DNA from 3 places in the Streptomyces sp. NPDC012825 genome. Region 2 is predicted to be linked to each of the others. Evidence: riboswitches for the same ligand, from Rfam matches in the RefSeq annotation. Region 2 holds a riboswitch; each other region holds the start of a gene.

Region 1 (9,682 bases), on a different contig from region 2:
GAGACGAGCCCTGTCCCCCTAGGGGACGGATCAGGGGAGAGCGGGGGGCCCAGGGCCACCGACGGCCCCCTCGGACGCCTAGCCTTGAGAGTGTTCGGCGCGGAGTGCGCGGGACGGATCTTCGGAAGCGAGGTAGGACGATGGCCGTACGGGAGATGCTCGCGGGAACGCCCTGGTGGGTGAAGTGGGTCGCCATACCCGCCCTCGCCCTGCTCGTCTTCGGCGGACTGATCACCAGCGTCCTGACCTTCGTGATCGGGCTGCTCTTCAAGGTGTTGCTCTTCGTTGCCCTCGTCGCCGGACTGATCTACGTCGTAAGGAAGTTCAGCTCCTCCGGCCGCTCGCGCGAGGACTGGTAGCGGAGGACCGGCCGAGACGACCCGGCCACAGAAGCATGGTCACAGAAGCACGGCCACAGCGGCTCGATCCCGGCGGGCGAGTGGCCGAGGACGAGCACCGGTAACACAAGCCACTCGTCGGTACGGCGGCGGAGGAGAGCGTTAGCCCGGGCGGGGGAACGGACCGGGCGGAACGGGACGGGGGCCCGAAGGCTGCCACTACAGTGGAATCTCTCCGCCGCGATGGGGACTACAGGCGTAGACCTCCTTACTGACCAGCGGTTTCCCAGGCCCGGCGGGCGCGGGGGCGGCCCCCGCGGGCGGGTGCGACGCATCCGTCGTCACGCCTGGGGGTGACCTTCGGCCATGGCTACGCGGACAACTGCTCCTACCCTGATCGGCTCGGTGCAGCGCGCGCTGAGACTCCTGGAGGCCGTGGCCTCCCACGCGGACGGCGCCCCGGCGAAACAACTCGCCCGCGAGACGGGCCTTCCGCTGCCCACCACGTACCACCTGCTCCGCACCCTGACGCACGAGGGCTATCTGCTCCGCGAGAAGGGCGTGTTCGTCCTGGGGGACGCCGCCGTCAGGCTCGCCGCCGACGGAGCCGTGCAGAATCGTCGCATCAAGATCGAAAACTCTCTCGCCCGCTGGCGGGACGAGATCGGCGTCCCGGTCTACTTCGCCGTCTACCGGGAGGGGGAGGTCGAACTCGTCGCCGTGGCCGACACCCCCTCCGCTCCCGCGGTGGAGGAATGGGCGGATTTCCGCGAGACGGCGCACGCCCATGCGATCGGGCAGTGCCTGCTGAGTCAACTCGATCCGAAAACTCGTCAAGACCACCTTGACCGCCACCCGGTTGAATCCATCACTCCGTACACGGTGAGTAACCAGAGTGCGCTTTTGGAGCGTTTGGGTGGTTTGGGGAGAATGGAGCCCCTGGTGGAGCGTCAGGAATATGCGCTCGGCACGGTCTGCGCCGCAATCCCCATCACTGCGGGCTCCACGGCGGCCGCAATGGCCATTTCTCTCCCCCTCCACCAGCAAGAACGGTTGCTCCCAGCAGTCGTTCAACTACGCACAGAGATCGACAGGCTCTTCGGGGCGCTCGCGTTCTCTATCAGTATCTGAAAAATCACTCCTTGTGATCTGCTAGTGCTTACAGCACGATTGCGTCAAGAGGGCCACGGGGGATCATTCCTGGCCGTTTCGGTCACAGCTTTCAGCAGCTGTGTTTACACAACTGCTTCATCTACTGCGGGGTACATGATGCGAGAGTCGGTTCAGGCCGAGGTCCTGATGAGCTTCCTCGTCTCCGAGGAGCTCTCCTTCAAGATCCCGGTCGAACTGCGGTACGAGACCCGGGATCCCTACGCGGTGCGGATGACGTTCCATCTCCCCGGGGACGCACCGGTGACCTGGGCCTTCGGCCGTGAACTGCTGCTCGACGGGATCAACCGGCCGAGCGGGGACGGCGATGTGCACATCGCCCCGACGGAGCCCGAGCGGCTCTCGGACGTCTCCATCCGGCTCCAGGTCGGCGGTGACCGCGCCCTGTTCCGGGCCAGCGCGCCACCGCTCGTCGCCTTCCTCGACCGGACGGACAAGCTGGTTCCGCTCGGTCAGGAACGGGCCCTCGGTGACTTCGAGGACAACCTGGAGGCGGCGCTGGGCCGGATCCTGGCCGAGGAGAACGCCGGCCCGGCCTGAAATCGACGCACCGACACCGAGTTGTCCTGATCCGGTCCCTTCTGCGTAGCCGACCCCCCGAGCCGGCACGCCGACGAACCGGATGGAGCACTCCTTGGTTTTCGGTCACTTGGCGCGGCGGCGCCGTCCGCCCCGCCCCGACGAGGGCTTCCGGCCACCGGTCCCCGGGCGGCCGGTGCCCTCGGCGCGGTCGGCGGAGACCACGAGCGCCGCGAGCGCCGTGGTCACCGGGACGGACGCCACCAGACCGATCGAGCCGACCAGCGTCCGGACGATCTCCTCGGCCACCAGCTCGCTGTTGGCCACCGTCCCCATGCTGCTCTGCGCGATGGAGAAGAGCAGCAGCAGCGGCAGGGCGGCGCCCGCGTAGGCGAGCACCAGCGTGTTCACGACCGAGGCGATGTGGTCGCGGCCGATCCGGATCCCCGCCCGGTACAGGCCGCGCGGCCCCATGCCCGGATCGGCCTGGTGCAGCTCCCAGACGGCCGAGGTCTGGGTGACCGTCACGTCGTCGAGCACGCCGAGGGAACCGATGATCACACTGGCCAGCAGCAGACCGGACATGTCGATGTCCGGATAGAGTCCGTGGATCAGACCGGTGTTGTCGTCGGTGTTGCCGCTGAGCGAGGCCCAGCCGATGAAGAGCGAGCCGAGCAGCCCGATGAGCAGCAGCGAGATCAGCGTGCCGAGCACCGCGACCGAGGTGCGGGCCGACAGGCCGTGGCACATGTAGAGCGCGATCAGCATGATCGCGCTCGACCCGACCACTGCCACCACCAGCGGGTTCGACCCCTGCAGGATCGCGGGCAGGATGAAGAACATCAGCACCAGGAAGCTCACGGCGAGCGCGACCAGGGCCATGAGCCCCCGCATCCGCCCGACCGCCACGACCGCGAGGGCGAAGATGCCGGCGAGCACCGCCAACGGCACCTTCCGGTTCACGTCCGTCACCGAGTACTGGAGGTCATACGGGGCGTCGGGGGCGTACGCCACCACCACGCCCTGACCCTCCTCCAGTTGGCGCGGTGCGCCCGGCTGCACGATCTCGGTGAACTCGCGCCCCTTGTTCGGGCCGGTGGTGACCTCGACCGTCGCCTTCTTGCACTCTCCCTGCTGGGCCTCGACCGCCTCGCGTCCCTCCGGGGTGGAGGTGTCCCCGGTCGGCGGGACCTGGCCGGCGTTCACGGTCTTGCAGTCGACGTACTCGACGGAGACGACCTTGCCCTGCTCGGTCTGCCGGTCGAAGCCGACACCGGTGCGCTCGTGCGGCGGGGCGCCGCCGGGCCACAGGACCGCCAGCCCGACCAGGACGGCGGTGGCGAAGGGAACCAGGACGGCGGCGATGACCTTGCGCAGATGCCGGGACACGGGCGCGGCGGGCCCGTGGCTGTGGCTGTGCCCATGCCCGGATCCATGGCCGTGGGAGGGGCCCGGACCGTGGGAGTGGTCGTGCGGCTCGGGGGTCTGCTGGGGGGAAGTCACCGACCGATCATCGCAAGAACGGCGGGGGCCCACTGTTCAGCACGCCCGGGATGACGCTAGCGTGGTGGCACCTTTGCACACGCGGGAGCTCGGAGCACCGGGCTGAGAGGGCGCTGATCACCGTACGCGCGTACCGATGTACGTACGGGAGGAGGCTGCGCCGACCGCCGAACCTGTTACCGGGTAATGCCGGCGTAGGGAGATCGGTCTCATGACCATTCAGGACGCACGCACGCCTGCCTCCGACCAGAACGACCAGTCCGGCGGACGCACGCCGGGCTGGCACAAGGGATACGTCCAGGGCTCGCGCCCCGACCTGCGGGTTCCGGTCCGTCAGGTGCACCTCACCAACGGCAGGGACGTCACGCTGTACGACACGTCCGGCCCGTACACCGACCCCACCGTCGACACCGACGTGCGGCGGGGCCTGCCCCCGCTGCGCGAGAACTGGATCATCGCGCGCGGTGACACCGAGGAGTACGCGGGCCGCCCGGCCCGCCCCGAGGACGACGGCATCAAGCACACCTCGCCGCGCGGCGGCGGGCTCAAGAACCTCGACGCGGTCTTCCCCGGCCGCCCCCGCCTGCCGCGCCGGGGCCGCTCCGGCCAGGCGGTGACGCAGCTCGCGTACGCCCGCCGTGGCGAGATCACGCCGGAGATGGAGTACGTCGCGATCCGCGAGAACGTCTCACCCGAGGTCGTGCGGGAGGAGATCGCGGCGGGGCGGGCCGTGCTCCCGGCGAACGTCAACCACCCGGAGATCGAGCCGATGATCATCGGCAAGCGGTTCCTGGTGAAGGTCAACGCCAACATCGGCAACTCCGCCGTCACCTCCTCCATCGAGGAGGAGGTGGAGAAGATGACCTGGGCGACCAAGTGGGGCGCCGACACGGTCATGGACCTGTCCACCGGCCGCAACATCCACACCACCCGCGAGTGGGTGCTGCGCAACTCCCCCGTGCCGATCGGCACCGTGCCGCTCTACCAGGCCCTGGAGAAGGTCGACGGCAAGGCCGAGGAGCTGAGCTGGGAGATCTACAAGGACACGGTGATCGAGCAGGCCGAGCAGGGCGTCGACTACATGACGGTGCACGCCGGCGTACTTCTGCCGTACGTGCCGCTCACCGCGCGCCGCAAGACCGGCATCGTCTCGCGCGGCGGCTCGATCATGGCCGCCTGGTGCCTCGCGCACCACGAGGAGAACTTCCTCTACACGCACTTCGAGGAGCTCTGCGAGATCCTGGCGGCGTACGACGTCACGTACTCGCTCGGCGACGGCCTGCGGCCCGGTTCGATCGCGGACGCCAACGACGAGGCGCAGTTCGCCGAGTTGAGGACGCTCGGCGAGCTGAACACGATCGCCAAGCGTCACCACGTGCAGACGATGATCGAGGGCCCCGGGCACGTCCCGATGCACAAGATCAAGGAGAACATCGACCTCCAGCAGGAGATCTGCGAGGAGGCGCCGTTCTACACGCTCGGCCCGCTGACCACGGACGTGGCGCCCGCCTACGACCACATCACCTCCGGCATCGGCGCGGCGATGATCGCCTGGTGGGGCACGGCGATGCTCTGCTACGTGACGCCCAAGGAGCACCTGGGCCTGCCCAACCGCGACGACGTGAAGACCGGCGTCATCACGTACAAGATCGCGGCCCACGCGGCGGACCTCGCCAAGGGGCACCCGGGCGCGCAGGAGTGGGACGACGCGCTCTCGGACGCGCGCTTCGAGTTCCGCTGGGAGGACCAGTTCAACCTGGCGCTCGACCCGGACACCGCGCGCGAGTTCCACGACGAGACGCTGCCGGCGGAGCCCGCGAAGACCGCGCACTTCTGCTCGATGTGCGGTCCGAAGTTCTGCTCGATGAAGATCTCCCAGGACATCCGCCGTGAACACGGCGGTACGGCGCAGGAGATCGAGGCCGGCATGGCGGAGAAGTCGAAGGAGTTCGCCGCGAGCGGCAACCGCGTCTACCTGCCGCTGGCGGAGTAGCGGATCCGTCCGCTCACGGACCGGCCCGCGCCCCCCGGGGGAGGCGCGGGCCGGTCCGGCGCGTCAGGGGCCGGCCGGATCCGGCGGGACGGCGGCGAGGGCGTGGCGCAGGAAGGGGAGGATGCCGCGTTCGAGGAGGGCGTGGCGCCAGGCCTCGCGGGCGCGGGAGAGTTCGTCGTCCGGAGGGGCGGGCGGGCCGCCCGCGCTCACCTCGACGGGGCTGTTGCGCAGGGCCGTCACGAGGAGTCCGACGGCCGCGCAGAGCAGTCCGGCGGCGGCGAGCGAGCCGAACACGAGCCCGGCGGTGAGCAGGGTCGCGCCGAACGCCACGGTGGGGGCGAGGGCGTGCAGCACCGCGCCGACCAGCAGGAAGATGACGGAGGCGGCGCCCGCGAGGACCGGGACCATGACGGTGACGATCGCGACGACGCCCGCGCCGGGGCCGGGAAGGTCGTACGGGGCCGGAGCGCGGGCCCCGGCGGTCGCGCGGTCCCGCTCGCGGACCTTCACGAAGTGGTCGTACTCGCTCGCGGCCGCGGAGGTGACGAGCGCCGTCGCGTTCAGCGTCATCGAGCGCAGTTGCGCGACCGTGAGCCGGGTGCCGACCCCGGCGAGTTCCGGACGTGCGTGGGCGGTGCTCAGTGCGTCGTCGAGGACCCGCTCGTACTCGGCGCGGTCCTCGGTCAGCAGGTGCGGAGCCACGTTCATGTGCATCCCCCGATGCTCCGTAGGCCCGTGACGGCCGTGGGAAGACGACCGGGCGGGCGGAAACGGAGGAGAGCCTGCTACGGATGCACCCGATGGTATTGCGGCGAAGCGGCGGGCTGACAGAGAGTTTCCTGAAATCGTCCTCCCCGGATGCGCAGGGTGATAGGCCGGGCGTTCGGTCAGGCGTCCAGGGGGAGTTGGACGACCAGGAGCTTCCCGGCCATGGTCACTCCGCCGTCCATGGCGATCGCGAGCCCGTCGGCGTACACGTGCGGTCCGTCGACGACCGGGCCGCCGTCGTCCTCGCCGTCCTCGGCGCCGACCTGGCCGAGGAGGTACGGGATCGGGCTGTGGCCGTGCACGATCCGGCTGCCGCCGTAGGTGGAGAGCAGCTCCTGGACGGCCTGCGGCCCCCCGTCGTCACGGAACGCGAAGCGCTTGGTGAACTTCCGGAACACGTCCCAGACCTCGTCCGCGTCGTTCCGGTTGAGGATCTCGTGGACCGTGTCGTTGACGTCCTCGATGGTCTCGCCGTATTCGAGGTACGCGGTGGTGTCCGAGTGCACGAGGAGGTGGTCGTCCTCCCGCACCACGGCGTCGAGCCGGGACATCCACTGGAGGTGGACGTCCTGGAGGCGGTCCATGTCCTGCTTCTGGCCGCCGTTGAGCAGCCAGGCGGCCTGGAAGGTGGCGGTGCCCGCGCCGGAGTTGACCGGGGTGTCGCCGAAGCGCTTGGCGCCGATGAGCAGCAGTTCGTGATTGCCCATGAGGGCCTTGCAGTAGCCGCCGGCGGCCGCGGCCTCGGCGGAGAGCCGCATGACCAGGTCGATGACGCCGATGCCGTCGGGGCCGCGGTCGGTGAAGTCGCCGAGGAACCAGAGGCGGGCGTTGCCCGCGGCCCAGCCGCCGTTCTCGTCGACGAGGCCCTGGGCGCGGAGGGCCGCGACGAGTTCGTCGAGGTAGCCGTGGACGTCCCCGACGACGTAGAGGGGTCCGGGGCCTTCGCCGGCCGGGGCCTCGCCGGCGGGGGCGGGTGCGGGGGAGGCCTGCACCTGGACGGTGTCGCCCCGGTTGATGACGGGCAGGTCGCGCTCGGTCGGCGTGTATCCCTCGGGCACCTCGCCCTCGGGGAACGCGTTCCCGGGGTGGCCGGAGGCGGTGGGGGCCGCGGGGTACGGGGGCGCGGCGGCGCGGTGGCCGAGGTGGAGGGTCGGGTCGGCGGGCATGGGCGCGGGGGCCTGCGGCGGGGGCGGGGGCGTCTGCGGTACGGCCTCGACCGGGGAGGGCGCGACGGGGGGCAGGGGCTCGGCGGCGGCCGGACGGGCGGCCGGGGCCGGGCGCGTGGCCGGCTGCTCGTCCCGGTACTCGTCCGTGGCGGAGTACGACTCCGGGTGTTCGGCGTGTCCGTGGACGTGCTCCGCGGGAGCCGGCAGCGGCTCCGGGCCAGCCGGTTCGGCGGCATGGCTCTGCACGGGCACGCGTGCGTACGGCGGTACGCGGAAGTCACGCAATGTCGCCGTGCGCACCACGGGCTCCTGACCGGCCCCCTGAGTCATCGACCCCTCCACCACCGTCGCGATGCCCTGCACATCGCGGACCGGCCTGGTCGGGGTGGTCCGCGGTGTCGTCCGCCCATCATAGGAATGAGCGTCCTCCTGTGTGACGCACCAGGGGTGGTGAATCCGGGTCCACTCCGGGTTCACCAGTCGTTTCGCCCGAATTGGGAAGGTCCAGTCCAGGGTTGGAGCAGGTGCGGTGATCGGTTTGGCCGTTCCCGTCCACGGGCAGGGACGGGAACGGCGTGTTCGAAGGCGTCCCTCTTCGGAGAGCCGACCCTCCGAGCAGGGCTTCCGCGCGGGTTCTTTCGCGCGGCCCGCCCGGACGAACTCCTCGGGTCAGTCCTTCGCGGGCGAGCGCGGCGGGCTGACCGTCGTGCGGGGCGGGCGGCGCTGCGAGGAGGTGCGGACGATGAGCTCGGTCGGTATCACCTGCTCGACCGGTCCGTCGGTCTCGACCCCCTCGATGGCGTCGATGAGGAGCTGGACGACGGCCGTGCCGATCCGGCGCGGTTTGAGCGAGAGCGTCGTGATGGGCGGTTCGGTGGTGGCGTAGCCGCCCGACTCGCTGCAGCAGACCAGCAGGAGGTCCTCCGGGACGCGCAGCCCGTAGCGGCGCGCGGCCGCGAGGAGGTCGGTTCCGTTGGGGTCGAAGAGGCCGTACACGGCGTCGGGCCGGTCCGGACGGGCGAGCAGCCGGTCGGCCGCGACGGCGCCCGCGCACGGATCGTGCGCCGGATAGGACTCGTAGACGGGGTCCTGGCCCACCCGTGCGCACCAGTGGAGGTAGGCGGTGGTGGAGAGGCGGGTGTACGTGTCCGTGCTGGTGCCGGTGAGGAGCCCGATGCGGCGGGCTCCCGCGGCGGCGAGGTGGTCGAGCAGGTCGAGGACGGCGGCTTCGTGGTCGTTGTCGACCCAGGCGGTGACCGGGAGGGTGCCGGCGGGGCGTCCGTCGGAGACGACGGGCAGGCCCTGGCGGACCAGTTCGGTGACGACGGGGTCGTGGTCGGAGGGGTCGATGACGACGGTGCCGTCGAGGGCGACGTTCGACCAGACGTCATGGCGGGAGGTGGCGGGGAGGATGACCAGGGCGTAGCCCCGGGCGAGCGCGGCCGACGTGGCCGCCCTGGCCATCTCCGCGAAGTACGCGAATTCGGTGAAGGTGAAAGGTTCGTCCCCGTACGTGGTCACGGTCAGGCCGATGAGTCCCGACTTGCCGGTACGGAGTGTGCGGGCCGCCGCGGACGGGCGGTAGCCCAGCCGGTCGGCGACCTCGCGGACGTGGCGTCGGGTGGCGTCGGGGAGTCGGCCCTTCCCGTTGAGAGCGTCGGAGACAGTCGTGATGGAGACCCCGGCGGCGGCGGCGACGTCCCGGATGCCCGCCCTGCCCTGCCGGCTTCCCCGGGTCTGTGCCCGGCTCACCTGGTGCTTCCCTGCTGCTGTCATGGCGAGCCGATAGTAGGGCGATGAGGGGCGGTCGGGACGGTCGCATATGCAGACGTTGACAGGCACGTTTCTGCATGATCGAAATCTATCAAGTGCCTTTGATTTGAAGGTAGTTGATTGTCCTGGTCTGCGACTCAAGGGGGCTGGGAGGTGTGGGCCTGGCGAGAGGGCGAAGTCTCGAAGTGGCCTCAACTCACCTCTACGGGGGATGCGCGCCACGGCGCCCGCCACCGGCGTGCGCCACCCGTGCGCGCGCCCCCACCCGCCGGCCCGGCCCCGAGTCCGGCCGAGGAGCCGTGTCCCTCCTGTTGTCCACAGCCCATTCGCAGCGGAGGCGAATCCTCTTAAGGTGAGCAGTATTGGCGGTACGGACGGTCGAGGAGGCCACACTGTGAGCGAGACCAGCGGGACGAGCACCGGCAGCCCCAAGCTGCGCGCCGAGCTGGACG
Region 2 (9,682 bases):
GCGATCACGCTCGTCCGGTCCTCGGCGGTGTCCCGGGCGCCGGACCGCGCCTGCGGCGGCGCCGCGTCCAGCTGCTCCTCGGAGAGCGCGGCGCGGGCCGCCAGGACCAGGCCGAGCAGGGCGGCGGCGTCGTGCGGACGCGCCTCGGGGGCGCGGGCCGCGGCGGCCGCGACCAGGCCGTCGAGCTCCGGGGCCAGCCCCGGCACGGCGGCCGAGGGCGCGGGCACGTCCGTGTTCAGGTGCCGGTAGAGCACCTGGGCGGGCGTGTCGCCCGCGTGCGGCTTGGCGCCGGTCAGCATCTCGTACAGGACGACGCCGCAGGCGTACACGTCGGCGCGGGTGTCGGCGGTGCCGTGCTCGATCTGCTCCGGCGCCAGGTACGAGACCGTGCCGAGGACCGAGCCGGTGGTGGCGGTCGCCGAGCCCACCGCCCGTACGAGCCCGAAGTCCGCGACCTTCACCCGGCCGTCGTCCCCTATCAGGACGTTCTCCGGCTTCATGTCCCGGTGCACGAACCCGGCCCGGTGCGCGGCGCCGAGCGCGGCGAGCACCGGCTCCAGGATGTCGAGCGCGGCCCGGGGCGCCAGGGCGCCCCGCTCGCGCAGCACGTCGCGGAGGGTGCAGCCGGGCACGTACTCCATCGCCAGGTAGACGTACGGCCCCTCGGCGCCCTGGTCGAAGACGCCGACGACGTTGGGGTGCGCGAGCCGGGCGACCGACTTCGCCTCGCGGATGAACCGCTCGACGAAGGCGGCGTCGGCCGCCAGCTGCGGGTGCATCACCTTGAGCGCGAGGACGCGGTCGAGGCGGGTGTCGACGGCCCGGTAGACCGTGGCCATCCCGCCGACGGCGATGCGCGCGTCGACGCGGTAGCGGCCGTCGAGCAGCCGCCCGACGAGGGGGTCCTGAAGGGTCGTGTCCACGGCGACGAGTCTACGAGCCGCGCACACGCGTCCGGCGCGCCCGTCCCGTACCGCGGCACACCCGTGACGGGCGCGCCGGACGGCCCCGGCCTCAGAAGGCGGGGCGCTCCGGGTCCAGGCGGGCCCGGCCCTCCACCGGCGAGGACGCCTCCGCGAAGTGGCGGCGCGGGATCCGGCCGGCCCGGTGGGCGAGCCGGCCCGCCTCGACCGCGTGCCGCATCGCCGAGGCCATCAGGACCGGTTCCTGCGCCCGGGTGACGGCCGACGCCAGCATCACCGCCGCGCACCCCAGCTCCATCGCGAGCGCCGCGTCCGACGCCGTGCCGGCTCCCGCGTCCAGGATCACCGGCACTCCCGCACGCTCCGCGATGAGCTGGAAGTTGTGCGGGTTGCGGATGCCGAGCCCGGAGCCGATGGGGGAGCCGAGCGGCATGATCGCCGCGCACCCCGCGTCCTCCAGCTTCCGGGCGAGGACCGGGTCGTCGTTGGTGTACGGCAGGACGGTGAAGCCGTCGTCGACCAGGGTCTCCGCCGCGTTCAGGAGCTCCTCCCCGTCCGGCAGCAGGGTCCGCTCGTCGGCGACGACCTCCAGCTTGATCCAGTCGGTGCCGAGCGCCTCCCGGGCGAGCCGGGCGGTCAGGACCGCCTCGCCGGCCGTGAAGCAGCCCGCCGTGTTGGGCAGGACCCGGATGCCGAGCCGGTCCAGGACGGAGAGGACCGACCCCTGGACGGTCGGGTCGAGACGCCGCATGGCGACCGTGGTCAGCTCCGTGCCGCTGGCGACCAGGGAGCGCTCCAGGGCGTCGAGGCTGGGCGCCCCGCCGGTCCCCATGATCAGGCGGGAGGAGAACTCCGCACCGCCCAGGACGAACACGTCGTCGGACATCGCGCTCAGCCCCCCTGCACCGCGGTGAGGACCTCCACCCGGTCCCCGTCGCCGAGGAGCGTCGCCGCCCACTCGCCGCGCGGGACCACCGTCTCGTTGACGGCGGCGGCCACCCCGGAGGGGGCGGCGGTCAGGGTCGCGACGAGGGCGTCGAGGGAGACGGGACCGGAGAGGACGCGCGCCTCCCCGTTGACGGACACGGACACGGACACGGTCGCGGGCGCGTCGTTCGCGGACGGGTTCACGCTCATGCGGGCTGCTCCTGACGTACGGGAGGGGCGGGGGAGAAACGGCGGGGGGTGAAGGGGCGCGCCTCCTCGGGCAGGGCGCCCGTGGTGAGCGCCTCGGCCAGGGCGTCGCCGGTGACGGGGGTGAGCAGCACCCCGTTGCGGTAGTGGCCGGTGGCGAGCAGCAGGCCGGGCAGGGCGGTGGGGCCGAGCAGGGGGGCGTTGTCCGGCGAACCGGGGCGCAGCCCGGCCAGGGTCTCGGTGAGCGGCAGCTCGGTGATCCCGGGCACCAGCTCGTGGGCGTCGCGCAGCAGCTCGTACACCCCGCCCGCCGTCACCGTGGTGTCCCAGCCGAGCTCCTCGCTGGTGGCGCCGACGACCAGCTCGCCGTTCTCGCGGGGCACCAGGTAGACGTGGCTGCCGCGCACGACGGCCCGGACGGTCCGGGAGAGGAAGGGGGCGTACGCGGGCGGCACCCGCAGGCGCAGGACCTGGCCCTTCACCGGGCGCACCGGCGGGAGCACCTCGTCGGGCACCCCCGCGAGCCGTCCGCTCAGGCTGCCCGCCGCGAGGACGGTCTGCCCCGCCGTCAGCTCCTCGCCCCCGGCGAGGACCGCGCCGCGCGCCCGGTCGCCCGTCACCGTGAGCCGCTCCGCGCGTGTCCGGTGGAAGACCACCCCGGCCCGCTCGCAGGCGGTGACGAGCGCGGCGGCGAGCCGGCGCGGGTCCACCTGGTGGTCGCCGTCGACCCGGAGGCCGCCGCGCACGCCCGGTGCCAGCATCGGCTCCAGACGGCGGCACTCGCGGCCGCTCAGCCACTCGGAGGCGAGCCCGCAGCGGGTCTGCAGGGCGTGCAGCTCGCGCAGGTGGGCCCGGTCGTCGGCGTCGAGGGCGACGGCGAGGGTGCCGCAGGCGCGGTAGCCGACGTCGAGCCCGGTCGCCTCCTCCAGCTCGGCGACGAAGGCCGGATAGCGGGCGGCGGAGGCGAGGTTGAGCCCGAGCAGGGTCTCCTCGCCGTAGTGCAGCTCGGTCACGGCGGCGAGCATCCCGGCCGCGACCCGCGCGGCCCCGCCGCCCGGTTCGGGATCGACGACGGCGGTGCGCAGCCCGCGCAGCGCGGCCCGCCAGGCCGTGACCAGGCCGATGATCCCGCCCCCGACCACGAGGACGTCGAAGGCCTTCCGGACATCGGAAGATCTCTGTGCGTCGGAAGAACGCATGGGCGTCCAGCCCCTCCCTTCGCCGGCATGACCCGGATCAGGTTCGTACGGTCGGAGGCCGGTCAGCCTCCCTCTCAGCCCGGTGCGTCCGGGCTCCCGCGAGTGCTTTACGCCCGCCAGACTAGCTTCCGCCGCGCGCCCGTCACGAGGGGGCCGGACTCCCCGTTCTCCCTGACGGCCCGTCAGGTACGTAAGGTGGCCGCGTGAGCGAGCAGAAGCAGACCCAGCGGCGCGTCGTGGTCGTCGGCGCCGGAATGGCGGGCGTCCAGACCGCCGTCGCCCTGCGCGAGCAGGGCTTCACCGGCCCCGTGACCCTCGTCGGGGCCGAACCCCACCAGCCCTACGACCGGCCCCCGCTCTCCAAGGCGGTCCTCCTCGGGAAGGCCGAGGACTCCGCCTTCGAGGTCGACTTCGAGGACCTCGGCGTCGAACTCCGGCTCGGCGTGGACGTCACCGGGCTGCGCGCCGCCGACCACGAGGTCGACACCGAGGCCGGACCCGTCCCGTACGACGTCCTGGTGATCGCCACCGGCGCACAGCCGGTCACCCTGCCCGGCTCCGAGGGCGTCCCCGGCGTCCACCTGCTGCGCACCCTCGACGACGCCGTGCGCCTCGGACCCGTCCTGGAGCGCCGCCACACCGTCGTGGTCGTCGGCGCCGGCTGGATCGGCGCCGAGTTCACCACCGCCGCGCTCGGCGCCGGCTGCGCCGTCACCGTCGTGGAGGCCGCCGACCTCCCGCTGGCCGGCACCCTGCCCGCCGAGGTCGCCGCCCCCATGGCCGACTGGTACGGGGCGAACGGCGCCGAACTCCTCACCCACGCGCGCGTGGACACCGTCGAACCCGGCCGGGTCCGCCTCGCCGACGGCCGCGAACTGCCCGCCGAGGCCGTCGTCGTCGGCATCGGCGCCCGCCCGGCCACCGGCTGGCTCGCCGGGTCCGGCATCGCCCTCGACCCGGGCGGCGCCGTCACCGCCGACGACCGGCTGCGCACCTCCCTGCCCGACGTGTACGCGGTCGGGGACTGCGCCTCCTTCCCCTCCACCCGCTACGGCGAGCGCCTCCTCGTCCACCACTGGGACAACGCCCTCCAGGGCCCGCGCGCGGTCGCCGCCGCGATCACGGGCGCCGACACCGGCCCGTACGACCCCGTGCCGTACTTCTGGTCCGAGCAGTTCGGGCGCTTCGTCCAGTACGCGGGGCACCACGCGGGCGCGGACGAGCTGCTGTGGCGCGGCGACCCGGCGGACGAGGCCTGGTCGGTGCTCTGGCTGCGCGCCGGGGCGCCGGTGGCCCTCCTCGCCGTCGGCCGCCCCCGCGACCTGGCCCAGGGCCGGAAGCTGATCGAGGCCGCGACCCCGGTCGACCCGGTCCGCGCCGCCGACCCCTCCGTACCCCTGAAGGCGGCAGTCCGGTAGGCCCGACTACCGGCTGTCGGTCCGGGATGGCAGGCTTGTCACGTGACCGAGATTGACGCAAAGATCGATGCTCTCGTCCCCGCCTGGCTCTACCTGCCCGACATCGCGGAGATGCTCGATGTCGAGGTGACGCGCGTGCGGCAGCTGGTCAAGGAGGGCCAGCTCATCGCCGTGCGCCGCGGAGAGAACAACGCACTCCAGGTGCCCGCCGCCTTCATCCAGGGCGACAAGGTCGTCAAGGGCCTCACCGGGACCCTGACCCTGCTGCGGGACGACGGCTTCACCGACGAGGAGATGCTGGAGTGGCTCTTCACTCCGGACGAGAGCCTGCCGGGCACGCCCGCGCAGGCGCTCGGCGAGAACCGCGGCACGGAGGTGAAGCGCCGCGCCCAGGCGCTCGCCGTCTGACGCGCCCTGCTTGACGCGCACCGCCCGACACGCGTCACCCGACGCACGTCGTCCGGCGCGCGCCGAAGACACCACCAGCGGGTGTCGTGACGGCCGGTCCCCGGTGACCGGCCGCCACGGCACCCGCGACACCGACGGGGGGACCCACCCATGCCCACGCCTCGCGAGCGGCTCGCCGACGCCCGGCTCTACCTGTGCACCGACGCCCGGAAGCGCCAGGGCGACCTGCCCGCCTTCCTCGACGCCGTGCTCTCCTCCGGCGTGGACGTCGTCCAGCTCCGCGACAAGGGCATGGAGGCCGCCGAGGAGCTGGAGCACCTCGCCGTCTTCGCCGAGGCCGCCCGCCGGCACGGCCGGCTCCTCGCCGTGAACGACCGGGCCGACGTCGCCCACGCCGTCGGCTCCGACGTCCTCCACCTCGGCCAGGGCGACCTGCCCGTCCCCGCCGCCCGCGCGATCCTCGGCGAGGAGGTCCTCGTCGGGCGTTCCTGCCACGCCGAGGGCGAGGTGGCCGCGGCCGCCGCCGAGCCGGGCGTGGACTACTTCTGCGCCGGCCCCTGCTGGCCCACCCCCACCAAGCCCGGACGGTACGCGCCGGGGCTCGACCTCGTGCGGTACGCGGCCGGCCTGGCCCAGGACCGCCCCTGGTTCGCCATCGGCGGCATCGACGAGACCAATCTCGACGAGGTCCTGGACGCGGGCGCGCGCCGGATCGTCGTCGTCCGGGCGATCACCGAGGCCGACGACCCGGCCGCCGCGACCGCCGCCCTCGTCAAGCGCGTCCGGGAGCGCGCCGGGGACTGAGACGCACCGGGGACCGGGACGCGCCGGGGACGACGACGCGCCCGAGACCGGGACGCACCGGGACCCGGACGCACCGGGCCGCGACACGCCCGGGCCCGGCCCGGCCGGAATCCGTCCGAAAAGTGTCCACCGATCGGACAGGGCCCGCGCGGTCCGCCGTACCCCGTCTAACCTGCCCGTATGGCCCTTGGTACCGCTTCCGTCCGCTCGGACCGCGCCCGCACGGTCCGCGACATCCTCGCCTCCGGCGGCACGTCGTACTCCTTCGAGTTCTACGCGCCCCGGACCGAGAAGGGTGAGCAGAGCCTCTGGAAGGCCATGCGGCGGGTCGAGGCGGTCGGCCCCAGCTTCGTCTCCGTGACCTACGGCGCCGGCGGCACCACCCGGGGCGGCACCGTCAAGGCCACCCAGAAGATCGCCTCCGACAGCACGCTGACCCCCGTCGCGCACCTCACGGCCGTCGGCCAGTCCGTCGCCGAGCTGCGCAACATCCTCGGCCAGTACGCCGACGCCGGCATCCGCAACATGCTCGCCCTCCGGGGCGACCCGCCGGGCGACCCGCTGGGCGAGTGGATCGAGCACCCGGAGGGGGTCCGCTACGCCGCCGACCTGGTCCGGCTGATCAAGGAGTCGGGCGACTTCTGCGTCGGCGTCGCCGCCTTCCCCGAGATGCACCCCCGGTCCACCGACTGGGACACCGACGTCCGGCACTTCGTGGACAAGTGCCGCGCGGGCGCCGACTACGCCATCACCCAGATGTTCTTCGACCCGGAGACGTACCTGCGGCTGCGCGACAGCGTGGCGAAGACGGGCTGCGAGACCCCGATCATCCCCGAGGTCATGCCCGTCGTGAACGTGAAGACCCTCGACCGGCTGCCCCAGTTGAGCAACGCCGCCTTCCCGGCGCGCGTGAAAGAGCGCATCCTCGCCGTCAAGGACGACCCCGCCGCTGTACGCTCCATCGGTATCGAGTTCGCGACGGAGTTCTGCGCGCGTCTGCTGTCCGAGGGCGTCCCCGGACTGCACTTCATCACGCTCAACAGCTCCACCGCGACACTCGAGATCTACGAGAATCTCGGACTGCACCAGCAGTCGTGACCGGTCGTACCCGCCCCGACCCGCGGCGGTGACCGTGGAGAGGGGCGGCGGGGCATGGGGTGGACGGTCCTCTACATCGCGTTCGGCGTGGTCGCGCTGTGGCTGCTGGGGGAGGTGCTCCTCCAGTACAAGGCGCGGCTGCGCTGGCGCGTGCTCGCCTTCTGCGGCTTCCTCTTCGTGGTCCTGGGCGTCCTGCTGCCCTCGGTCCCGGTGATCGTCGCCGGCGCGCTCGCCTTCGCCGTCGGCCAGACCTGTGTGACGCTCTCGTTCCGCCGCGGCTTCTCCACCGGCTGGGCGATCGGCGGCAACCCGGGCGCGAGCCGCCGCCGCAGGTCCGGCGCGCCGGCCCAGGCCGGACCCACCCTGGAGGTCACCGGACTCTCGTACGACGAGCCGGGCGCCGGCCACGGCCCCGCGGAGCACCCGGAGACGGCGGCCGGGGGGATGCCGGTCCACGAGCCCCTGCCGATGCCCGACGACACGGGCGGGTACGGGGTCTACGACACGGGGCGCGACACCGCCCCCGACGGCGGCCACGAGCCGGCGGCCCACGCCTCCTGCGCGACGGGGTACGAGCAGCCCGTCGCCCCGCAGGGGTACGACTACGGGACCGTCGGGCAGCAGCAGTACGCCGCCTACTCCGACCCGTACATCGGTCCCGGCACGGACGCCCAGCAGTACGGCTCGTACTACGGCGACCCCTACGCCCCCTCGTACACCTACGACACCCCGCCCGGCGGGGTCTGGGTCCCGCAGCAGCGCGACGCCGAGCCGGACCCGCGGCAGGCCACGGAGCCGTACGGACCCGGGTCCCACCAGGACGACCAGCAGCACTACCGGTACTGAGGTCCCGGGGCGCCCGTGGTCCCACCGCGGGCGCGCCGCCTCACCGCGAGCCGCGGAAGTCCTCGCCCTCCACGATCAGTCCCGCCACCAGCGCGCCCGACATGCCCGCGTGGGCGAGCCCGCCGCCGGGGTGCGACCAGCCGCCCGCGAAGTACAGGCCCGGCAGCGGCGAGCGGTTGGCGGCCGGGAGCAGCCGTCCGTCCGCCCCGGCGAGCGCGGGCCCGGGCACCTCGGCGGCGCCGGTGTCCCGGCGCACGTCCTCCGGGGTGCGGACGTGCCGCCACAGCAGCCGCTCCCGGAGGCCCGGCACCGCTCGTCCGGCGGCCTCGACCATCCGGTCGGCGAACGCCTCCCACTCCCGTCCCGGAGCCGTGCGGACGGTCGCGGTGACCGTCACCGCCTCGTGGTCCGCGTCCGGCCGCAGCGCCGGGTCGTCCGGGCGCAGCACGGTCACCGTCGGCCGCCCGCCCTCCGCGTGCACGACCGTGCGGTGGACCGCGTCCGCCCCCCGGGGGCCGCGCAGGGCCAGACAGACCGTCACCCGGCCGGTGCCGAGGGCCTGGTGGCGCTGCGTACCGCCGGGGTGGAGCGCGGGCACCGGGGCCCCGGAGACCACGTGGTCGGCCGCGACCTCCTCGCCCCCGGCCAGCCGCACGCCGACCGCCCGGCCGTCCTTCTCCAGGACGTCCACCACCGGCGCGTCGAAGACGAACTCCACCCGCCGCTTCCGGCACCGCTCGTACACCGCGTCGGCCAGCGCCCGCAGCCCCCCGGCCACGTACCAGCTGCCGAAGGTCTGCTCCATGTACGGCAGGACGGCGGCCGAGGCCGGGGCGTCGGCCGGGTCGAAGCCGTACGACCACGCGTACGCGTCGAGCAGGGCGGCGAGCCGGGGATCGCGCAGCTCCCGCGCCCCCACCCGCGCCAGCGTCCTCGTGGGGCGGCGCAGCAGGCCCGCCTTCGGGGCCGGGTACGGCTCGCGGGCCAGCGGCGCGGGGTCGGCCGGCTGCGGCTCCTCCAGGAGCGGCCGGCGGGTGCGGTCCCAGGCCTCGCGGGCCCGGGTCAGGAAATCGCCCCAGCGCTCGCCCGCACCCGCGCCGAGCGCCGCGTCCAGGGCGGCGACCGTGCCGGCCCGGGAGGCGTTCGGCAGCTCCACGCGCGTGCCGTCGGCGAAGACGTGACGGGCCGCCGGGTCGACCTGCGTCAGCGCGACGCACTCCTCCAGGGGCTCCCTGCCCGTCTTCACGAACAGGTCCCGGTACACGGCGGGCAGGTGCAGCAGCCCCGGGCCCGTGTCGAAGGCGAAGCCGTCGCGCGCGTACCGGCCCACCGCGCCGCCGTACGTCGCCCCCTGCTCGTACACCGTCACCCGGTGGCCCGCCACGGCCAGCCGGGCCGCCGCCGCCATGGCGCCCAGTCCCGCGCCGATCACCACAATCCGTGCCATGCCGGCGAGCCTATCCGGCCCCTCCGACGCCCCGTGAAGAGGTCAGGGGTGGGGAGGGGTGCGGGCCCCGGCGGCGAGCCGCCTCTCCTCCCGGCGCTGTGACCTGCGGCGCAGGAAGCGGCGGATCCGCCGGGCGAGGAAGACGACTGTGACCAGGCCGAGCAGGAGCAGGACGCCCGCGACGACCGCCGCCGCCACCGGGTGGAAGAGCGCGAGGGTGACGACCGCCGCCACCCCGAGGTCCTCCGCCAGGCTCACCCCGACGTTCGTGAACGGCTCCGGCGAGGTGTTGACCGCCATCCTCGTCCCCGCCTTGACGAAGTGGCTCAGGAGGGCCGTCGAACCGCCGACCGCGCCCGCCGCCAGCTCCGGCAGCGAACCGTCCTGCCCGGCGAGCAGGGCGCC
Region 3 (9,682 bases), on a different contig from region 2:
CCCAGCTCCGCCGCACCCCCTCCGAGAGCGAGGTCGCCGCGGAGATGGACATCACCCTGGAGGAACTGCACGCGGTCTTCAGCCAGTTGTCCCTGGCCAACGTGGTCGCCCTGGAGGAGCTGCTGCACGTCGGCGGCGAGGGCGGGGACCGGCTCTCCCTGATGGACACGCTGGAGGACACGGCCGCCGACAACCCCGTCGAGGTCGCCGAGGACCGCGAGCTGCGCCGGCTGCTCGCCCGCGCCATCAACACGCTCCCCGAACGCGAGAAGACGGTCGTCACCCTCTACTACTACGAGGGCCTCACGCTCGCCGAGATCGGCCACGTCCTGGGCGTCACAGAGAGCCGCGTCAGCCAGATCCACACCAAGTCCGTCCTCCAGCTCCGGGCCAAACTGGCCGACGTCGGACGCTGAGCGACGCGGTCCGGTCGTACAGTGGAGCCGTGCCCAGGATTCGAGCGGCCTCCGTGGCCGAGCACCGGACGATGCAGCGCGGCGCCCTGCTGGACGCCGCGCGTTCCCTGCTGTCCGAGGGCGGGACGGAGGCGCTGACCTTCCCCGCACTCGCCGAGCGCACGGGCCTCGCCCGCTCGTCGGTCTACGAGTACTTCCGGTCGCGCGCCGCCGTCGTCGAGGAGCTGTGCGCCGTCGACTTCCCGGTCTGGGCCGCCGAGGTCGAACTGGCCATGGCCGCCGCCGGGACGCCCCAGGACAAGGTCGAGGCGTACGTCCGCAAGCAGCTGGAACTGGTCGGGGACCGGCGCCACCGCGCGGTCGTCGCCATCTCCGCCGGCGAGCTGGACGACGGAGCCCGCGAGAAGATCCGCGCGGCCCACGGCGGCCTCGTCACCATGGTCGTCGAAGCGCTCGCCGCCCTGGGCCGGCCCCGCCCCCGCCTGGCCGCCATGCTCCTCCAGGGCGTCGTCGACGCCGCCGTCCGCCGCCTCGAACTCGGCGCGGCCGAGGACCCCGCGGAGATCACCGAGGCGGCGGTCACGATGGCCCTCCACGGCGTCAACGGCTCTCCGGCCTGACCGCTCGAAGGAAACGTCCGGGGTTCCCCTCCCCCCTCCTCCCCGCCCCACCCCCTCCGTTTCTCAGCCCCCCAGCGGCAGCAGCCGTGACGGTCCCCTTTTCGTCAGGAGCAGGGGGTTCAGGTAGTGGTCGCCCCTGCGGAGGCCCCAGTGGAGGCAGGTTTCCGGGCAGTGGGCGCCGGGGGTGACGCGGGCGATCGGGGTGCCCGCCGGGACCGTGGTGCCAGCCGGGATCAGGGGGGTCACCGGAGAGAAGGTCGTGCGCAGCGGGGGAGCGCCCGTGCCCGGGAGGGTCAGGGTGAGGACGCCCCGGCCGCCGACCGGGCCCGCGAAGGTGACCGTGCCCGCCACCGGGGCCAGGACGGGGGCGTCCGGTGGTGCGGCGAGGTCGACGCCGCGGTGGCCCGCCGCGTACGGGCCCGGCGGGGGCTGCCAGCCGCGGACGATCTCGGGCGGCGGCGGGCCGCCCACCGGCCAGAAGGAGCCGAGGGTCAGGAGCAGGGCCGTGAGCCAGGTCGTCGTGAAGTACATGGGGGAAGGCTCCCCCGGCCGTTCGGTGCGCAGGGTCCACGGGCGGTTCCTGTGGACTGCTCACCGCTTGTGGACAGCTCCGTCACCCGGTGCCCCCGGGGTCCCGTACACTTCCTATGGCGACTCGGGTCACCGAGTCGACTTCGCACGCCCCGCCACGGTCCTCCGACGGTGGCAGCGCCTTTCGGTCCCTCGTGGGCATGGCGCGCCGGGGCGTCAGGAACACAACCGAGAAACCCAAGGAGATACGGCCATGGCCGTCGTCACGATGCGGGAGCTGCTGGAGAGCGGCGTCCACTTCGGTCACCAGACCCGTCGTTGGAACCCGAAGATGAAGCGCTTCATCTTCACCGAGCGCAACGGCATCTACATCATCGACCTGCTCCAGTCGCTGTCGTACATCGACCGCGCCTACGAGTTCGTCAAGGAGACCGTCGCGCACGGCGGCTCCATCATGTTCGTCGGTACGAAGAAGCAGGCCCAGGAGGCCATCGCCGAGCAGGCGACGCGCGTCGGCATGCCGTACGTCAACCAGCGTTGGCTCGGTGGCATGCTCACCAACTTCTCCACCGTCTACAAGCGTCTGCAGCGCCTCAAGGAGCTCGAGCAGATCGACTTCGAGGACGTCGCCGCCTCGGGTCTCACCAAGAAGGAGCTCCTGGTCCTCTCCCGCGAGAAGGCCAAGCTGGAGAAGACCCTCGGTGGTATCCGCGAGATGCAGAAGGTGCCGAGCGCTGTCTGGATCGTCGACACCAAGAAGGAGCACATCGCCGTCGGTGAGGCGCGCAAGCTCCACATCCCGGTCGTCGCGATCCTCGACACCAACTGCGACCCCGACGAGGTCGACTACAAGATCCCGGGCAACGACGACGCGATCCGCTCCGTCACCCTGCTCACCCGCGTGATCGCCGACGCCGTCGCCGAGGGCCTCATCGCCCGCTCCGGCGCCGCGACCGGCGACTCGAAGCCGGGCGAGAAGGCCCAGGGCGAGCCGCTCGCCGAGTGGGAGCGCGACCTGCTCGAGGGTGAGAAGAAGGCCGACGAGACCGAGGCCCCCGCCGCCGAGGCTCCCGTCGCCGAGGCCCCCGCGGCCGAGGCCGCCGAGGTCCAGACCTCCGCCGAGACCGAGAAGGTCGCGGACGCCGAGGCCGCCGACGCTCCGGCCGAGGCCGCCGAGCAGGCCTGACCCTTCAGGACCCAGGTCCTCGGGTGACGACGGCGGGGGCCCACGAAGCCCCCGCCGTCCTCCCGTGGACCCGCCCGATCTTTCAGACTTCGAGAGAGAAACAGACTCATGGCGAACTACACCGCCGCTGACGTCAAGAAGCTCCGCGAGCTCACCGGCGCCGGCATGATGGACTGCAAGAAGGCCCTGGACGAGGCCGACGGCGACGTCGACAAGGCCGTCGAGGCCCTGCGCATCAAGGGCCAGAAGGGTGTCGCCAAGCGCGAGGGCCGCTCCGCCGAGAACGGCGCCGTGGTCTCCCTCATCGCCGACGACAACACCTCCGGCGTCCTCGTCGAGCTGAAGTGCGAGACGGACTTCGTCGCCAAGGGCGACAAGTTCCTCGCCGTCGCCAACGCGCTCGCCGCCCACGTGGCCGCGACCGCCCCGGCCGACATCGAGGCCCTCCTCGCCTCCGAGATCGAGCCCGGCAAGTCCGTGCAGGCCTACGTGGACGAGGCCAACGCCAACCTCGGCGAGAAGATCGTCCTCGACCGCTTCGCGCAGTACGCCGACGGCTACGTCTCCGCGTACATGCACCGCACCATGCCCGACCTCCCGCCGCAGATCGGTGTCCTCGTCGAGTTCGACAAGGAGAACGCCGAGGTCGCCAAGGGCGTCGCGCAGCACATCGCCGCCTTCGCGCCGAAGTACCTCACCCGTGAGGACGTCCCGGCCGAGGTCGTCGAGTCCGAGCGCCGCATCGCCGAGGAGACCACCCGCGCCGAGGGCAAGCCCGAGGCCGCGATCGCCAAGATCGTCGAGGGTCGCGTCAACGGCTTCTTCAAGGACGCCACGCTGCTCGGCCAGCCGTACGCCCTGGACAACAAGAAGTCCGTCCAGCAGATCCTGGACGAGGCCGGTGTCACCCTGAAGCGCTTCACCCGCATCAAGGTCGGCATCTGAGTCCGGTCGCGAACGCGACGGACACCGGACCCCGGTAGGGTCTGAAGCAGTCGTCCGCGCCCGCGCAGGACGACCGCAGATCTGACGAGGAGGCCATTGCCGCACGGGATACCGCGAGGACCCAAGGCAATGGCCTCCTTCGTATGTGCACGAGGAGAGCTCCATGAACCAGGGCGCCGTACAGGGCGACGACAACAACGGCAAAAAGGCCGGCCGCTACATGCTGAAGCTGTCCGGAGAAGCCTTCTCCGGCGGTACCGGCCTGGGCGTCGACCCCGATGTCGTGCACGCCATCGCGCGCGAGATCGCGGCCGTCGTCCGCGACGGCGCGGAGATCGCGATCGTGATCGGCGGGGGCAACTTCTTCCGTGGCGCCGAACTCCAGCAGCGCGGCATGGACCGGGCCCGCTCCGACTACATGGGCATGCTCGGCACCGTGATGAACTGCCTCGCCCTCCAGGACTTCCTGGAGAAGGAGGGCATCGACTCCCGCGTCCAGACCGCCATCACCATGGGCCAGGTCGCCGAGCCGTACATCCCGCTGCGCGCCGTGCGGCACCTGGAGAAGGGTCGCGTGGTCATCTTCGGCGCGGGCATGGGAATGCCGTACTTCTCCACGGACACCACCGCCGCCCAGCGCGCCCTGGAGATCGACGCCGAGGCCCTGCTCATGGGCAAGAACGGCGTCGACGGCGTGTACGACTCGGACCCGAAGCGCAACCCCGACGCGGTCAAGTTCGACGCGCTCGAGTACGGCGAGGTGATCGCCCGCGACCTCAAGGTCGCCGACGCCACCGCCGTCACCCTGTGCCGGGACAACAACCTCCCGATCCTCGTCTTCGAACTGCTCGCCGAGGGCAATATCGCGCGCGCGGTGAAGGGTGAGAAGATCGGCACGCTCGTGAGCGACCAGGGCACCCGGGCCTGACCCGAACCGGGAACCGCCCCGCACGGGGCTGGACGACAGCCCTGCCGGTCGTACACCGTGCAGGACACAACGCGACGACACGCAGGAGCATGTGGTGATCGAAGAGACCCTCCTCGAGGCCGAGGAGAAGATGGAGAAGGCCGTCGTGGTCGCCAAGGAGGACTTCGCCGCGATCCGCACCGGCCGTGCGCACCCGGCGATGTTCAACAAGATCGTGGCGGACTACTACGGCGCCCTCACGCCCATCAACCAGCTCGCGTCCTTCTCGGTGCCCGAGCCGCGGATGGCCGTGGTGACCCCGTTCGACAAGAGCGCGCTGCGCAACATCGAGCAGGCGATCCGCGACTCCGACCTCGGCGTCAACCCGAGCAACGACGGCAACATCATCCGGGTGGTGTTCCCCGAGCTGACCGAGGAGCGCCGCCGCGAGTACATCAAGGTCGCCAAGGGCAAGGCCGAGGACTCGAAGATCTCGATCCGCTCGGTGCGCCGCAAGGCCAAGGAGACCATCGACAAGTTCGTCAAGGACGGCGAGGTCGGCGAGGACGAGGGCCGTCGCGCGGAGAAGGAGCTCGACGACACCACCGCGAAGTACGTCACGCAGGTGGACGAGCTGCTCAAGCACAAGGAAGCCGAGCTGCTCGAGGTCTGATGAACGACTCTCCCTGGGGTGCCCCGGCCGGTTTCGGCCTCGGGGGACCCCACCAGGGACCCGCCCCGGCGGGTCCCGCCCACGAGGGGCGTCCGGCGGCGCAGACTCGCCCCATGCCCATCGTGCCCGACGTTCCCGCCGACGGATTCCAGGACGGTCACGGCCGGGGGGCCGCTCACCCGAGCGGTCCCCTGTTCCGCGACGAGACCCCGCACGAGCACCCGCAGGAGCCCATGTCCAGCCCCACCCCGCCTCCGCCGCCCGCGCCGTCGGCGCCACGGCAGAAGAAGAGCGCGGGGCGGAACCTGGGCGCGGCCATAGGGGTCGGGGTCGGCCTCGGCGCCGTCATCATCGCCTCGCTGTACATCTGGGCACCGGCGTTCGTCGGGGTGATCGCGGTCGCCGTGGTGGTCGGGCTGTGGGAGCTGACCTCCAGGCTCCAGGAGCGCAAGGGAATCAAGGCGCCGCTGGTGCCGCTCGCGGTCGGCGGCGCGGCGATGGTCGTCGCCGGGTACGTGCGCGGTGCCGAGGGCGCCTGGGTCGCGATGGCCCTGACGGCGCTCGCGGTCCTGGTGTGGCGGATGACGGAGCCGCCCGAGGGCTACCTGAAGGACGTCACGGCGGGCGTGTTCGCGGCGTTCTACGTGCCGTTCCTGGCGACGTTCGTGGCGCTGCTGCTGACCGCGGACGACGGCCCGGAGCGGGTGCTGACCTTCCTGATCCTGACGGTGGTCAGCGACACCGGCGCGTACGCGGTCGGCTGGCGCTTCGGCAAGCGGAAGCTTGCCCCGAGGATCAGCCCCGGCAAGACCCGCGAGGGCCTGGTCGGCGCGGTGACGTTCGCGATGGCGGCGGGCGCGCTGTGCATGCAGTTCATGATCGACGACGGGGTCTGGTGGCAGGGCCTGGTCCTCGGTCTCGCGGTGGCGGCGAGCGCGACGCTCGGCGACCTCGGCGAGTCGATGATCAAGCGCGACCTGGGCATCAAGGACATGGGCACGCTGCTGCCCGGCCATGGCGGCATCATGGACCGGCTGGACTCGCTGCTGCCGACGGCACCGGTGGTGTGGTTGTTGCTGGCGTTGTTCGTCGGCACAGGCTGACCTGCGGTTCTTCGTACGAGGGACCCGTTGTCCACAGGACGGCGGGTCCCTCTTCGTATCTCTGCGACACTGGTAGCACCATGCCCAAGCCCGGAGAACTCACTTTCGTCGCCCCCCGCGGAGCCAAGAAGCCGCCGCGGCACCTCGCCGACCTCACGCCCGCCGAGCGGAAGGAGGCCGTCGCCGCGATCGGCGAGAAGCCCTTCCGCGCCAAGCAGCTGTCCACGCACTACTTCGCGCGGTACGCGCACGACCCCGCCGAGTGGACCGACATCCCGGCCGCCTCGCGGGAGAAGCTGGCCGGGGAGCTGCTGCCCGACCTCATGTCCGTGGTGCGGCACATCTCGTGCGACGACGACACCACCCGCAAGACCCTGTGGCGGCTGCACGACGGCACGCTCGTGGAGTCGGTGCTCATGCGCTACCCGGACCGGGTGACCATGTGCATCTCCTCGCAGGCCGGCTGCGGGATGAACTGCCCGTTCTGCGCGACCGGACAGGCCGGCCTCGACCGGAACCTGTCGACCGCCGAGATCGTGCACCAGATCGTGGACGGCATGCGGGCCCTGCGCGACGGCGAGGTCCCCGGCGGCCCGGCGCGGCTCTCGAACATCGTGTTCATGGGCATGGGCGAGCCGCTCGCCAACTACAAGCGGGTCGTCGGCGCCATCCGCCGCCTCACCGACCCCGAGCCGGACGGCCTGGGCCTGTCCCAGCGCGGCATCACCGTCTCCACCGTCGGGCTCGTGCCCGCGATGCTGCGCTTCGCCGACGAGGGCTTCAAGTGCCGGCTCGCGGTCTCCCTGCACGCCCCGGACGACGAGCTGCGCGACACCCTCGTGCCCGTCAACACGCGCTGGAAGGTGCGGGAGGTCCTCGACGCGGCCTGGGAGTACGCGGAGAAGTCCGGGCGCCGGATCTCCATCGAGTACGCCCTCATCCGGGACATCAACGACCAGGCCTGGCGCGGAGACCTGCTCGGCCGGCTGCTCAAGGGCAAGCGGGTGCACGTCAACCTGATCCCGCTGAACCCGACGCCGGGGTCGAAGTGGACCGCCTCCCGACCGGAGGACGAGAAGGCGTTCGTCGAGGCCATCGCCCGCCACGGCGTGCCGGTGACCGTGCGCGACACCCGGGGCCAGGAGATCGACGGTGCCTGTGGACAGCTCGCGGCCGCCGAGCGCTGACCTTGTACTCTGAGCTCGAACACATCTTCATAGTCATTCCGACAGGGGAGCGCCACAGCGCTGAGAGTGCGGTGCCGTCAGACCGCAGACCCTCTGAACCTCGCCCAGGTCATTCTGGGTAGGGAGTTCGGTCGTAACTCGAGCTGTTGCGCCCTGCCCGCGTCCGGTCCGCCGGACACGGGCAGGGCCGCGTCTCTTCCTGGTCCCACCCAGGAGGAAATTCAGTGAGCATCAGGAAGCAGGCCGCCGTCGCGGTCCTCGCGGCGCTCGGCGTCACCGCCCTCGCCGCCTGCGGCACCGACGACGCCCGCGACGCCGCCGGCAAGTCCGGCGCGCCCGCGCCGAAGACCGTGACCCTGGTCAGCCACGACTCGTTCAACGCCTCCAAGGAGGTCCTGGCCGAGTTCACGAAGCGGACCGGGTTCACCGTCAAGGTCCTCAAGGCCGGGGACGCCGGCGAGGCCGTCAACAAGGAGATCCTGACCAAGGGCTCCCCGCAGGGCGACGTCTTCTTCGGCGTCGACAACACCCTGCTCTCCCGCGCCCTCGACAACGGCATCTTCGTGCCGTACGGGGCGAAGGGCCTGGACCGGGTCCCGGCGGAGTACCGCCTCGACAAGGAGGACCGGGTCACCCCGATCGACTCCGGCGACATCTGCGTCAACTACGACAAGAAGTACTTCGCCGACAAGAAGCTGGCGCCGCCGGTGACCTTCGACGACCTGGCGAAGCCGGCGTACAAGGACCTGCTCGTCGTCGAGAACCCGGAGCGGTCCTCCCCGGGCCTCGGCTTCCTCCTCGGCACGGCCGCGAAGTACGGCGACGACGGCTGGCAGGACTACTGGAAGAAGCTCAAGGCCAACGGCGTGAAGACCGTCGACAGCTGGGAGCTCGCCTACAACCAGGAGTTCTCCGGCTCGGCCGGCGGCAAGCAGGCCAAGGGCGACCGGCCGCTGGTCGTGTCGTACGCCTCCAGCCCGCCGGTCGAGGTGCTGTACGGCGAGCCGCAGCCGAAGGTCGCGCCCACCGGCGTCTCCACCGGCACCTGTTTCCGGCAGACCGAGTTCGCGGGCCTGCTGAACGGGGCGAAGAACCCGGAGGGCGGCAAGGCGCTGATCGACTTCCTGATCTCGAAGGAGTTCCAGGAGGACATGCCGCTCCAGATGTTCGTCAACCCGGTGGCCAAGGACGCGGCCCTGCCCGAGCTGTTCACGAAGCACGGTGTGGTCGTGGAGAAGCCGGAGACGATGGAGCCCGGGAAGATCGCCGAGAAGCGCGACGCGTGGATCCAGCAGTGGTCCTCGATCGCCCGGTAGGCAGGCGTCCGGCGCCCGGCCGCCCGGTGGGGAGGAGGGACGCGCGCGGGAACGCGGCGCGGCTCGGGCTCATGGCCCTGCCCGTCGCGTTCTTCGCGGTGTTCTTCGCGTGGCCCGTCGTGTCCATCGTGGACCGCGGGCTGCGGCCCGACGGCGACTGGAGGTTCGGCCGGATCGGCGCGACGCTGAGCCGGCCGGACATCCTCGACGTGCTCGGCTTCACCGCCTGGCAGGCCCTCGCCTCCACCGGCCTCACCCTGCTCGTCGCGCTGCCCGGCGCGTACGTCTTCGCCCGCTTCGACTTCCCCGGCAAGAGCGTCCTGCGGGCCGTGGTCACGGTGCCGTTCGTGCTGCCCACCGTCCTGGTCGGCACGGCGTTCCTGGCCCTGGTCGGCCGGAACGGGCTCACCGACGAGCTGTGGGGGCTGCGGCTCGACACGAGCGTGTGGGCGATCCTGCTCGCCCACGTCTTCTTCAACTACGCGGTCGTCGTCCGGACCGTCGGCGGCCTCTGGTCGCAGCTCGACCCGCGCCAGGAGGAGGCCGCCCGGGTCCTCGGCGCCTCCCGCCTCACGGCCTGGCGGACGGTGACGCTGCCCGCGCTCGTCCCGGCCGTGTCGGCGGCGGCCCTGATGGTCTTCCTCTTCACCTTCACCTCCTTCGGCGTCGTGCAGATCCTCGGCGGGGACGCGTACACGACCTTGGAGGCGGAGATCTACCGGCAGACCGCCCGGCTGCTCGACCTGCCGACGGCGGCCGTGCTCACCCTCGTGCAGTTCGTCGCGGTCGGCGCGATCC

Evidence for each region. A riboswitch is a leader RNA that binds a small molecule or an ion and turns the genes downstream of it on or off. The one in region 2 is predicted to bind thiamine pyrophosphate.
Region 1: it holds a riboswitch for thiamine pyrophosphate, as region 2 does, so the genes downstream of both, thiC (phosphomethylpyrimidine synthase ThiC) here and thiO (glycine oxidase ThiO) in region 2, are expected to answer to the same signal.
Region 3: it holds a riboswitch for thiamine pyrophosphate, as region 2 does, so the genes downstream of both, ACFY7E_RS29260 (thiamine ABC transporter substrate binding subunit) here and thiO (glycine oxidase ThiO) in region 2, are expected to answer to the same signal.

What each region holds. Positions count from the first base shown of each region.
Region 1 is NZ_JBIBBZ010000003.1:168,495-178,176, reverse strand. It holds gene ACFY7E_RS09390 (DUF5326 family protein) at 141-359, shown strand; gene ACFY7E_RS09385 (IclR family transcriptional regulator) at 705-1,469, shown strand; gene ACFY7E_RS09380 (SsgA family sporulation/cell division regulator) at 1,608-2,048, shown strand; gene ACFY7E_RS09375 (YibE/F family protein) at 2,154-3,530, opposite strand; TPP riboswitch at 3,602-3,748, shown strand; gene thiC (phosphomethylpyrimidine synthase ThiC) at 3,742-5,523, shown strand; gene ACFY7E_RS09365 (hypothetical protein) at 5,587-6,237, opposite strand; gene ACFY7E_RS09360 (metallophosphoesterase) at 6,411-7,787, opposite strand; gene ACFY7E_RS09355 (LacI family DNA-binding transcriptional regulator) at 8,127-9,233, opposite strand; gene hisC (histidinol-phosphate transaminase) at 9,625-9,682, shown strand, end outside.
Region 2 is NZ_JBIBBZ010000006.1:319,712-329,393, reverse strand. It holds gene pknB (Stk1 family PASTA domain-containing Ser/Thr kinase) at 1-923, opposite strand, end outside; gene ACFY7E_RS17030 (thiazole synthase) at 1,015-1,809, opposite strand; gene thiS (sulfur carrier protein ThiS) at 1,815-2,060, opposite strand; gene thiO (glycine oxidase ThiO) at 2,057-3,256, opposite strand; TPP riboswitch at 3,254-3,366, opposite strand; gene ACFY7E_RS17015 (NAD(P)/FAD-dependent oxidoreductase) at 3,511-4,674, shown strand; gene ACFY7E_RS17010 (Rv2175c family DNA-binding protein) at 4,717-5,082, shown strand; gene thiE (thiamine phosphate synthase) at 5,233-5,886, shown strand; gene metF (methylenetetrahydrofolate reductase [NAD(P)H]) at 6,067-6,984, shown strand; gene ACFY7E_RS16995 (hypothetical protein) at 7,039-7,830, shown strand; gene ACFY7E_RS16990 (phytoene desaturase family protein) at 7,871-9,277, opposite strand; gene ACFY7E_RS16985 (DUF4126 domain-containing protein) at 9,320-9,682, opposite strand, start outside.
Region 3 is NZ_JBIBBZ010000022.1:4,888-14,569, reverse strand. It holds gene whiG (RNA polymerase sigma factor WhiG) at 1-416, shown strand, start outside; gene ACFY7E_RS29300 (TetR/AcrR family transcriptional regulator) at 470-1,036, shown strand; gene ACFY7E_RS29295 (murein hydrolase activator EnvC family protein) at 1,100-1,567, opposite strand; gene rpsB (30S ribosomal protein S2) at 1,821-2,753, shown strand; gene tsf (translation elongation factor Ts) at 2,862-3,698, shown strand; gene pyrH (UMP kinase) at 3,862-4,626, shown strand; gene frr (ribosome recycling factor) at 4,721-5,278, shown strand; gene ACFY7E_RS29270 (phosphatidate cytidylyltransferase) at 5,278-6,381, shown strand; gene rlmN (23S rRNA (adenine(2503)-C(2))-methyltransferase RlmN) at 6,462-7,568, shown strand; TPP riboswitch at 7,602-7,711, shown strand; gene ACFY7E_RS29260 (thiamine ABC transporter substrate binding subunit) at 7,793-8,884, shown strand; gene ACFY7E_RS29255 (ABC transporter permease) at 8,956-9,682, shown strand, end outside.